Linked DNA regions of Sagittula stellata E-37. The protein of the gene in region 2 interacts with the protein of the main gene of each other region in a pairwise test. Links are inferred from orthologs where the notes say so. Each region holds a gene or a part of one and is shown on either strand. Other genes may lie near its edges. The genes, in order: mrdA and ABFK29_RS11465.

Region 1 (3,316 bases), 1.2 Mb from region 2 along the record:
TGATGAAGATCGGGATCAGCACCCAGAGCGGCCGCGAGGTCTTCGACAGTGGCAGCCAGTCGTAGTAGGCGGCCAGCAGGACGACCATCGCGACCTTCATCAGCTCGGACGGCTGGAGGCGCATGAAGCCCAGGTCGATCCAGCGTTGCGCACCCATGCCGATGGCGCCGAAGAACTCGACCAGCAGCAGGAGGAAGAAGGCCAGCGCGTAGACGACCAGCGCCATGTTGCGCCAGAACCAGATGGGCACCATCGCCACGACGAACATGGCAGTAAGACCAAGAAGATAGCGCTTTGCCTGCGGTTCTGCCCAGGGACTCCAGGAACCGCCGGCGACGGAATAGAGCATCAGGAAACCGACACCTGCCACGGTCGACAGCAGGATCACGAGCGGCCAGTTCAGGTGCAGGATCTTGCGCCAGCCGCTGGGGACCGTTTTGACGTTGTATTCGAGATAGGTCACGCGCCGCGCCCTCCGGCAGCGAAGGCGGCGCAAAGCCCCGCCCTACGGGGTGTCGCGCCTGCGGCAGACCTGGCGACGACTTCAGGGGCCTGCGCCGTGTGCGAGGAGCTTGGCGTGGGGTGGGACCCGGTGGCGGTGCACCGGGCGGCATCGGTCAGGGTTCCGCAACGTGGCAGGTCCTGCGCGGCGGTGCTCCCGGTGGACAGGCCCCAATTGGACAGGCGCCGTGTAGATGGGCGCCGTGTAGATGGGCGCCGTGCGGATGGGCGCCCCGTTGCGAGCGGGCCTTGCGCGCCCGAAGGGCGCGCCGGTCGCCGCGCGTCAGCGCGGCGAAACACCTCGCCCGGAGCGGCGGTCGGCCATGTCCTGCAAACGGCGGTCATGCGCGGCTCGGCTCCTCGCTCTTGCGCGCGCGGCGTTGGGAGGAGAGCTTTTCCTGCTGGGTCTTGATGCGGCCGCGGTCCTTTGCCGGGTAGGCGTCTAGCGGCGGGTCCTCTCCGTAGAGCGCCTGGAGCGTCACGTCGCGGGCGATGGGCGCGGCGGTGCGCGAGCCGCCGACGCCGTGTTCCACCACCACCGAGACCGCGATCCGTGGATTGTCGAACGGAGCGAAGTTCACGAAGAGCGCGTGGTCGCGGTCCTCCCACGGGTCGGCCTCGGAGGTGATGCGCGACACGACCTGTGCGGTCCCGGTCTTGCCAGCCAGCCGCATGTTGTCGGCGATGATACGCGACGAATAGGCCGAACCGCGCCGGTTGTTGGATACGGCGAACATGCCGCGCTGCACCTGAAGCAGGTGGTTCGGGTTCAGCCCGAGGTCCGTCCCGCCGCGCCACGGCGTCTCGACCCCGTCGATGCTGCGCACGAGCCGGGGGGTGACCGACCGGCCGGTCGCCACGCGCGCGGCCATGACCGCCAGTTGCAGCGGCGACGTCAGCACGAAGCCCTGGCCGATCGCGGCGTTCACCGAATCGCCGATGACCCACTCCGCGCCGCGTTCGCGCACCTTCCACGCCTTGTCCGGCACGAGCCCGGAGGTCACGGCGGACATGGGAATGTCATGCGCCACGCCCAGCCCCAGACGGCGCGCCATGGCGGCGATGCGTTCGATCCCGACCTTCAGCGAGAGGTCGTAGTAGAACACGTCGCAGCTTTCGCGGAGCGATTGTTCGAGGTTCATGTGGCCGTGACCGCGGCGTTTCCAGCAGCGGAACGAGCGGGCGCCGACCTCGTAGTGGCCCGGGCAGTAGACCGTGTCGTCGGGCGCCAGCAGGCCCGCGTCCAGCGCGGCGAGCGCCGTGACCATCTTGAAGGTCGAACCGGGCGGATAGGCGTCCTGCACCGTCTTCGACGCCAGCGGCCTGTGGTCGTTGGTGTTCAGCGCGTCGAAATCGGTGTGCGAGATGCCGCGCACGAAGAGGTTCGGGTTGTAGGACGGGGCAGAGGCTATGGCCAGCACGTCGCCCTTTTCCAGATCGAGCACGACGACGGAGGCGCTTTCCTCGCCCAGGCGGGCCTGGATGTAGTCCTGCAGGTCGGTGTCCACGGTCAACTGGATGTCGGAGCCGCTTTCGCCTTCGCGCCGGTCGAGTTCGCGCATGACGCGGCCGACGGCGTTGACCTCCACCCGCTTGGCGCCAGCGGTGCCGCGCAGGTCCTGTTCGTGCCGGGTCTCGACACCGACCTTGCCGACCTGGAACCGCGGGATGCGCAGCAGCGGCGGCGGGTCCTCGTAGCGGGCCAGGTCGCGTTCGGAGACCGGGCCGACGTAGCCCGCGACATGGGCGAACAGCTCTTTCTGGGGATAGACGCGGGACAGGCCGACCTCTGTCGTGACGCCGGGCAGGGCGGGGGCGTTGACCGCCACGCGCGAGATGTCTTCCCAACTGACCCGCTCGGCGATGGTGACGGGGATGAAGGGCGGCGTGCGCTCCATCTCGGCCAGCGCGCGGTTGAGGTCGTTCTCGTCGAGTTCGACAAGCTGGCCCAGATGGGAGATCACGGTGGCGACGTCGCCCGCGTCCTCCCGCGTGAGGGTGATGCGGTAGGTCGGTTCGTTGTCGGCGATGACCACGCCGTTGCGGTCGAAGATCCGGCCGCGCGACGGCGGAATCAGCCGGATATTGATCCGGTTCTCTTCGGCCAGAAGGCGGAATTCGTCGGCCTGGTCGACCTGCATGTGGTGCATCCGCAGGCCGAGCGTGCTGACGAATCCAAGCTGCAGGCCGCCCAGAACGAGCCCGCGACGCGTGATGCGGCGGGCGGATTCGGCAGTTTCTTTCGGGCTTCGTCTCATAGGGTGCGTCCGGTGTGATCGAATTCGCCGGGGGCGGTGCGTCGGACGCCGAAGGCGAGGTAGGACACCGCGGCGACCAGCGGGTAGGCGAGGACTGTCATACCATATTGCATCAGGGTGAGCGAAAGCATACCCGGCGAAATGATCAAGATCGCGAGAGTAAGCCTGTAAAGGACGGTGATGGCCAGCAGCGTGGCGGCGGCAGCGGCCCATTCGGTGGCAAAGGTGTTCTCGCGCAGTTGCCGGGCGCGGTTCTTGAGGAATTCCGAAGCCAGCAGCATCAGCAGCGCCCAGAGGCCGGGGGGCCGCTGGAACACGAGATCGGCCAGCAGCATCACCCCCGCGATCGAAAGCGCGGGCACGTAGTCCGGGCGGCGCAGGCACCATGCGAAGGTCAGCGCGGTCAGGAAGTCCGGACCGGCGATTCGCTGCGGCAGCATCTGCAGCGGCAGGAGGTGCACGAAGATCAGGAGCAGCGCCAGCGCGGGGTAGAGCGCGCGCATGGTCCAGAGGCGGGTCGGGCTGTGTTTCTCGGCCATGTCAGCCGCCTTGCCGTG
Region 2 (3,479 bases):
GCCAGGCACTGGCGAAGAACCTCGTCGCGGGGATCCGCAACAACGATGGCAAGGTCCACAAGGACCCATTGCGGCAAGCGGCCTTTTCGGTTCTGAAATCCGCGGACATCCCTTCGGTACTGGTGGAACTCGGGTTCCTGTCCTCCCAGCAGGATCTGATGAACCTGCAGGATCCGGCGTGGCGCGCGGGCATGGCGGCGGGTATCCGCGACGGGCTGGCCCAATGGCTGATCGAGGACAAGGCCCTGTCGCGCCTGCGCCGGCAATAACACGCGCATTCAAAAGCTTGGGCGGAGCGGCGCTGTTCGCAACAGGGATGTGTTTTGACCGGCGCTGCGTTACAGTATATGCGACGGTTTGAAATCGAGCACTTGCCACAAGGGGCCACGCGTGACGCGGTTCATCTTCTCTTTCTTCGGCGGCATTTTCGCAGTGGTGACCATGGGCACCATGATGATCGCGCTGACCATCGGCGCGATCTTCTGGATGTATGGGCGGGACCTGCCCAGCCACGAACACCTGGCGCAATACACGCCGCCGACGATCAGCCGGATCTACTCGCAAGAGGGCCGCGTGATCGACGAGTTCGCGCAGGAACGTCGGCTTTTTACGCCTGCGAACGAGATCCCAGACCTCGTGAAGAACGCGTTCATCTCGGCCGAGGACAAGAACTTCTACACGCACCAGGGCTATGACGTGCGCGGCATCGTTGCGGCGGGCGTACAGGCTGTGCAGTCCGGCGGGCGCGATGTGCGCGGCGCCTCGACGATCACGCAGCAGGTGATGAAGAACTTCCTCCTGTCCGGTGACCGCCGGGCAGAGCGGAAGATCAAGGAGATCATCCTCGCTTCACGCGTGGAGGGGGCGCTCGACAAGGACAAGATCCTTGAGCTGTACCTGAACGAGATCTTCCTCGGGCAGAACTCCTTCGGTGTGACCGCCGCGGCCCAGACCTATTTCAACAAGACCCTGTCCGAGCTTGAGCCGCATGAGGCCGCCATGCTCGCCTCCATGCCGAAGGCGCCTTCCGACTATCATCCGGTGCGCCGGAAGGAGCGGCTGACCCAGCGCCGCGACTTCGTTCTGAAGGAGATGTACGAGAACGGCTACATCGACAAGGCGACGTACGAGCACGAGGTCAAGCAACCGCTGCGCTCCGTTCAGAACGGCGACTTCGAACCCTACAACCAGGCGCTGCCGCCGCGGGATTACTTCACCGATGAAATCCGCCGCCAGTTGAGCCGCGACTTCGGCGAAGATCAGTTCTTTTCCGGCGGTTATTCCGTCCGCGCGACGCTCGACCCTGAGATGCAGACCGAGGCGGCCCATGCGCTCCAGCGTGCGCTGGAGCAGTATGACCGGGGGCTGGGCCGCTGGCGCGGCACCGGCAAGAAAATCGATGCGGGTCTGCTGGGGGATGAGGCGGCCTGGCGCGAGGCGCTGGCCGGGGTGCGCGTGACGCGCGATGTCACGCTGGAAAGCAAATGGCGCGTGGCCGTTGTCCGCGAGGTGCGCGAGAACTCTCTGCTGATCGGGATCGAGGATGTGCCGCTGGACGACCCGCGGGGCATGGAAGTGCCGCGTTCGGACACCGATTGGTTCACCGGCAACCTGTTCGAGAACTTCGAGCCGGGCGATGTGATCCACGTGCGCGAGATGACGGAGGACGCTTCCGGCAACTTCATCCGCTGGACGCTGCGGCAGGTGCCGAAGGTGCAGGGCGGGTTCATGGCGATGGACGTGAACACCGGGCGCGTGATCGCGATGCAGGGCGGGTTCAGCTATCAGAACTCCGTCTTCAACCGCGCGACACAGGCGAAACGTCAGCCGGGGTCCTCGTTCAAGCCGTTCGTCTACGCGGCGGCGCTGGACAGCGGCTATACGCCGGCGACCATCGTGGTCGACGCGCCGATCGAGATCGACACGCCGCAGGGCGTCTGGCGTCCGAAGAACGCGTCGAACCAGTTCTACGGTCCGACCCCTTTGCGCACCGGGATCGAACGGTCGCGGAACCTGATGACCATCCGCCTCGCGCAGGAGGTCGGTATGGACGTCGTTGCGAATTATGCCGAAAAGTTCGGGGTTTACGACAACATGGGCCGGGTTCTGGCCAACGCGCTCGGCGCCGATGAGACGACGTTGATGCGGATGATCTCGGCCTATGCGATGTTCGCCAACGGCGGCGAACGGGTGGAACCCACGCTGGTCGACCGGGTGCAGGATCGCTACGGCAACACGGTCTACAGCCATGATGCCGCGCAGGGGAACCGGCGGGTCTGTGTGGACTGTGCCGACCCGAACATTCCGCCGGGGCGGAGCCCGCGGATCGTCAATGACCGGGAGCGGATCATGGACGCGATCACCGCCTACCAGCTGACCTCGATGATGCAGGGCGTGGTCGAGCGCGGGACGGCGTCGCGCACGGTAAACCTGCCGGTGCCCACGGCGGGCAAGACCGGCACGACCAACGATGCGAAGGACGTCTGGTTCATCGGCTTCACCTCGAACATCGTGGCGGGCTGCTACATCGGCTACGACCAGCCGCGCAGCCTGGGCCGTGGCGCGTCGGGCGGCGGGTTCTGTGGCCCGGTGTTCACCCAGTTCATGCAGAAGGCCGTCAAGAAATACGGCGGCGGACCCTTCAAGGTCCCGGAAACATGCAACTTTGTGAACATCGACCGTTTCTCGGGCGCGCGTCTTGGCGCGGGCGCATCGGGTCCGAACGTCGTGGCCGAGTGTTTCCGTGAGGACGATCTGCTGAACGGTGTCTGGGGCATTCAGCTGGACGGCGGCTTTGCGATTTCCGGCAGTTTCGACCTGATCCGCCCCGAAGGCGGGTCGGTCGCGCGGGAGGTTACGACATCGACCGGCCGCAAGGCCGTGGTGGGTCCGAAGGCCGGGTTCGGCACGCTGTCGTCGGGCGGCCTGTACTGAGGGATCGCAGGCGACACGCTTAACCCTTCGGGTTGGGCATCCGGGTAAACGGAGCGCGCGTTGGGGTTAACCCGGCGCGCGCTTCGCCTATCTGGGGGTGTCGAAACCCGCACTACAGGGGGATTCATCCGATCTTTACGACGATGACCGCGCCGTTACCGGTGAACCGGCCGGTTCGACCCCTCCAACCGGCCGGTTGGTAACCTTTTGCCGAGGCCCGCGCGTGACGCAGCGTCAGAAAGGATTAATCCGTCAGAATTCAACTTCGAGCTCGACGATGGCTTCGGGTTCGGCCAGCGCGGCATCGGTCCATTCGCGCATCAGGTCCCAGCCGAGGACATGATCGGCATAGGTCTGAAGCGTCGTGTCGAGCGCGACGGAGTAGGTGCGGAACCGGGTGCAGACCGGCGCGTACATTGCATCGGCCACGGTCGGCCTTTCCCCGAACAGGAACGGCCCGCTGCCGGTATCCAGGCATTCTTGCCAGATCGTCTTGACCCGCTCGATGTCGGGACGCGCGCCCGAGAAGACCTTGAACGCGGCGT

The links.
Region 1: the proteins of ABFK29_RS11465 (region 2) and mrdA interact in binary tests that used the Escherichia coli proteins (3 or more experiments, as listed by UniProt). The link is inferred for Sagittula stellata E-37 from one-to-one orthologs.

What each region holds. Positions count from the first base shown.
Region 1 is NZ_CP155729.1:3,594,324-3,597,639, reverse strand. The notes cover bases 302-3,300. They hold mrdA (penicillin-binding protein 2), read right to left. Parts: upstream 2,760-3,300; coding sequence 843-2,759; downstream 302-842. Other genes in these bases: mreC (rod shape-determining protein MreC), read right to left, coding at 3,300-3,300; ABFK29_RS17100 (hypothetical protein), read right to left, coding at 2,756-3,298; rodA (rod shape-determining protein RodA), read right to left, coding at 302-463. In the rest of the region: more of rodA, read right to left, coding at 1-301; more of mreC, read right to left, coding at 3,301-3,316. UniProt on the Escherichia coli protein: Catalyzes cross-linking of the peptidoglycan cell wall. Responsible for the determination of the rod shape of the cell. Is probably required for lateral peptidoglycan synthesis and maintenance of the correct diameter during lateral and centripetal growth.
Region 2 is NZ_CP155729.1:2,412,623-2,416,101, forward strand. Bases 1-3,162 are described here. They hold ABFK29_RS11465 (penicillin-binding protein 1A), read left to right. Parts: upstream 1-390; coding sequence 391-2,934; downstream 2,935-3,162. Other genes in these bases: ABFK29_RS11460 (N-acetylmuramoyl-L-alanine amidase), read left to right, coding at 1-269. Also shown: ABFK29_RS11470 (glutathione S-transferase family protein), read right to left, coding at 3,187-3,479. UniProt on the Escherichia coli protein: Cell wall formation. Synthesis of cross-linked peptidoglycan from the lipid intermediates.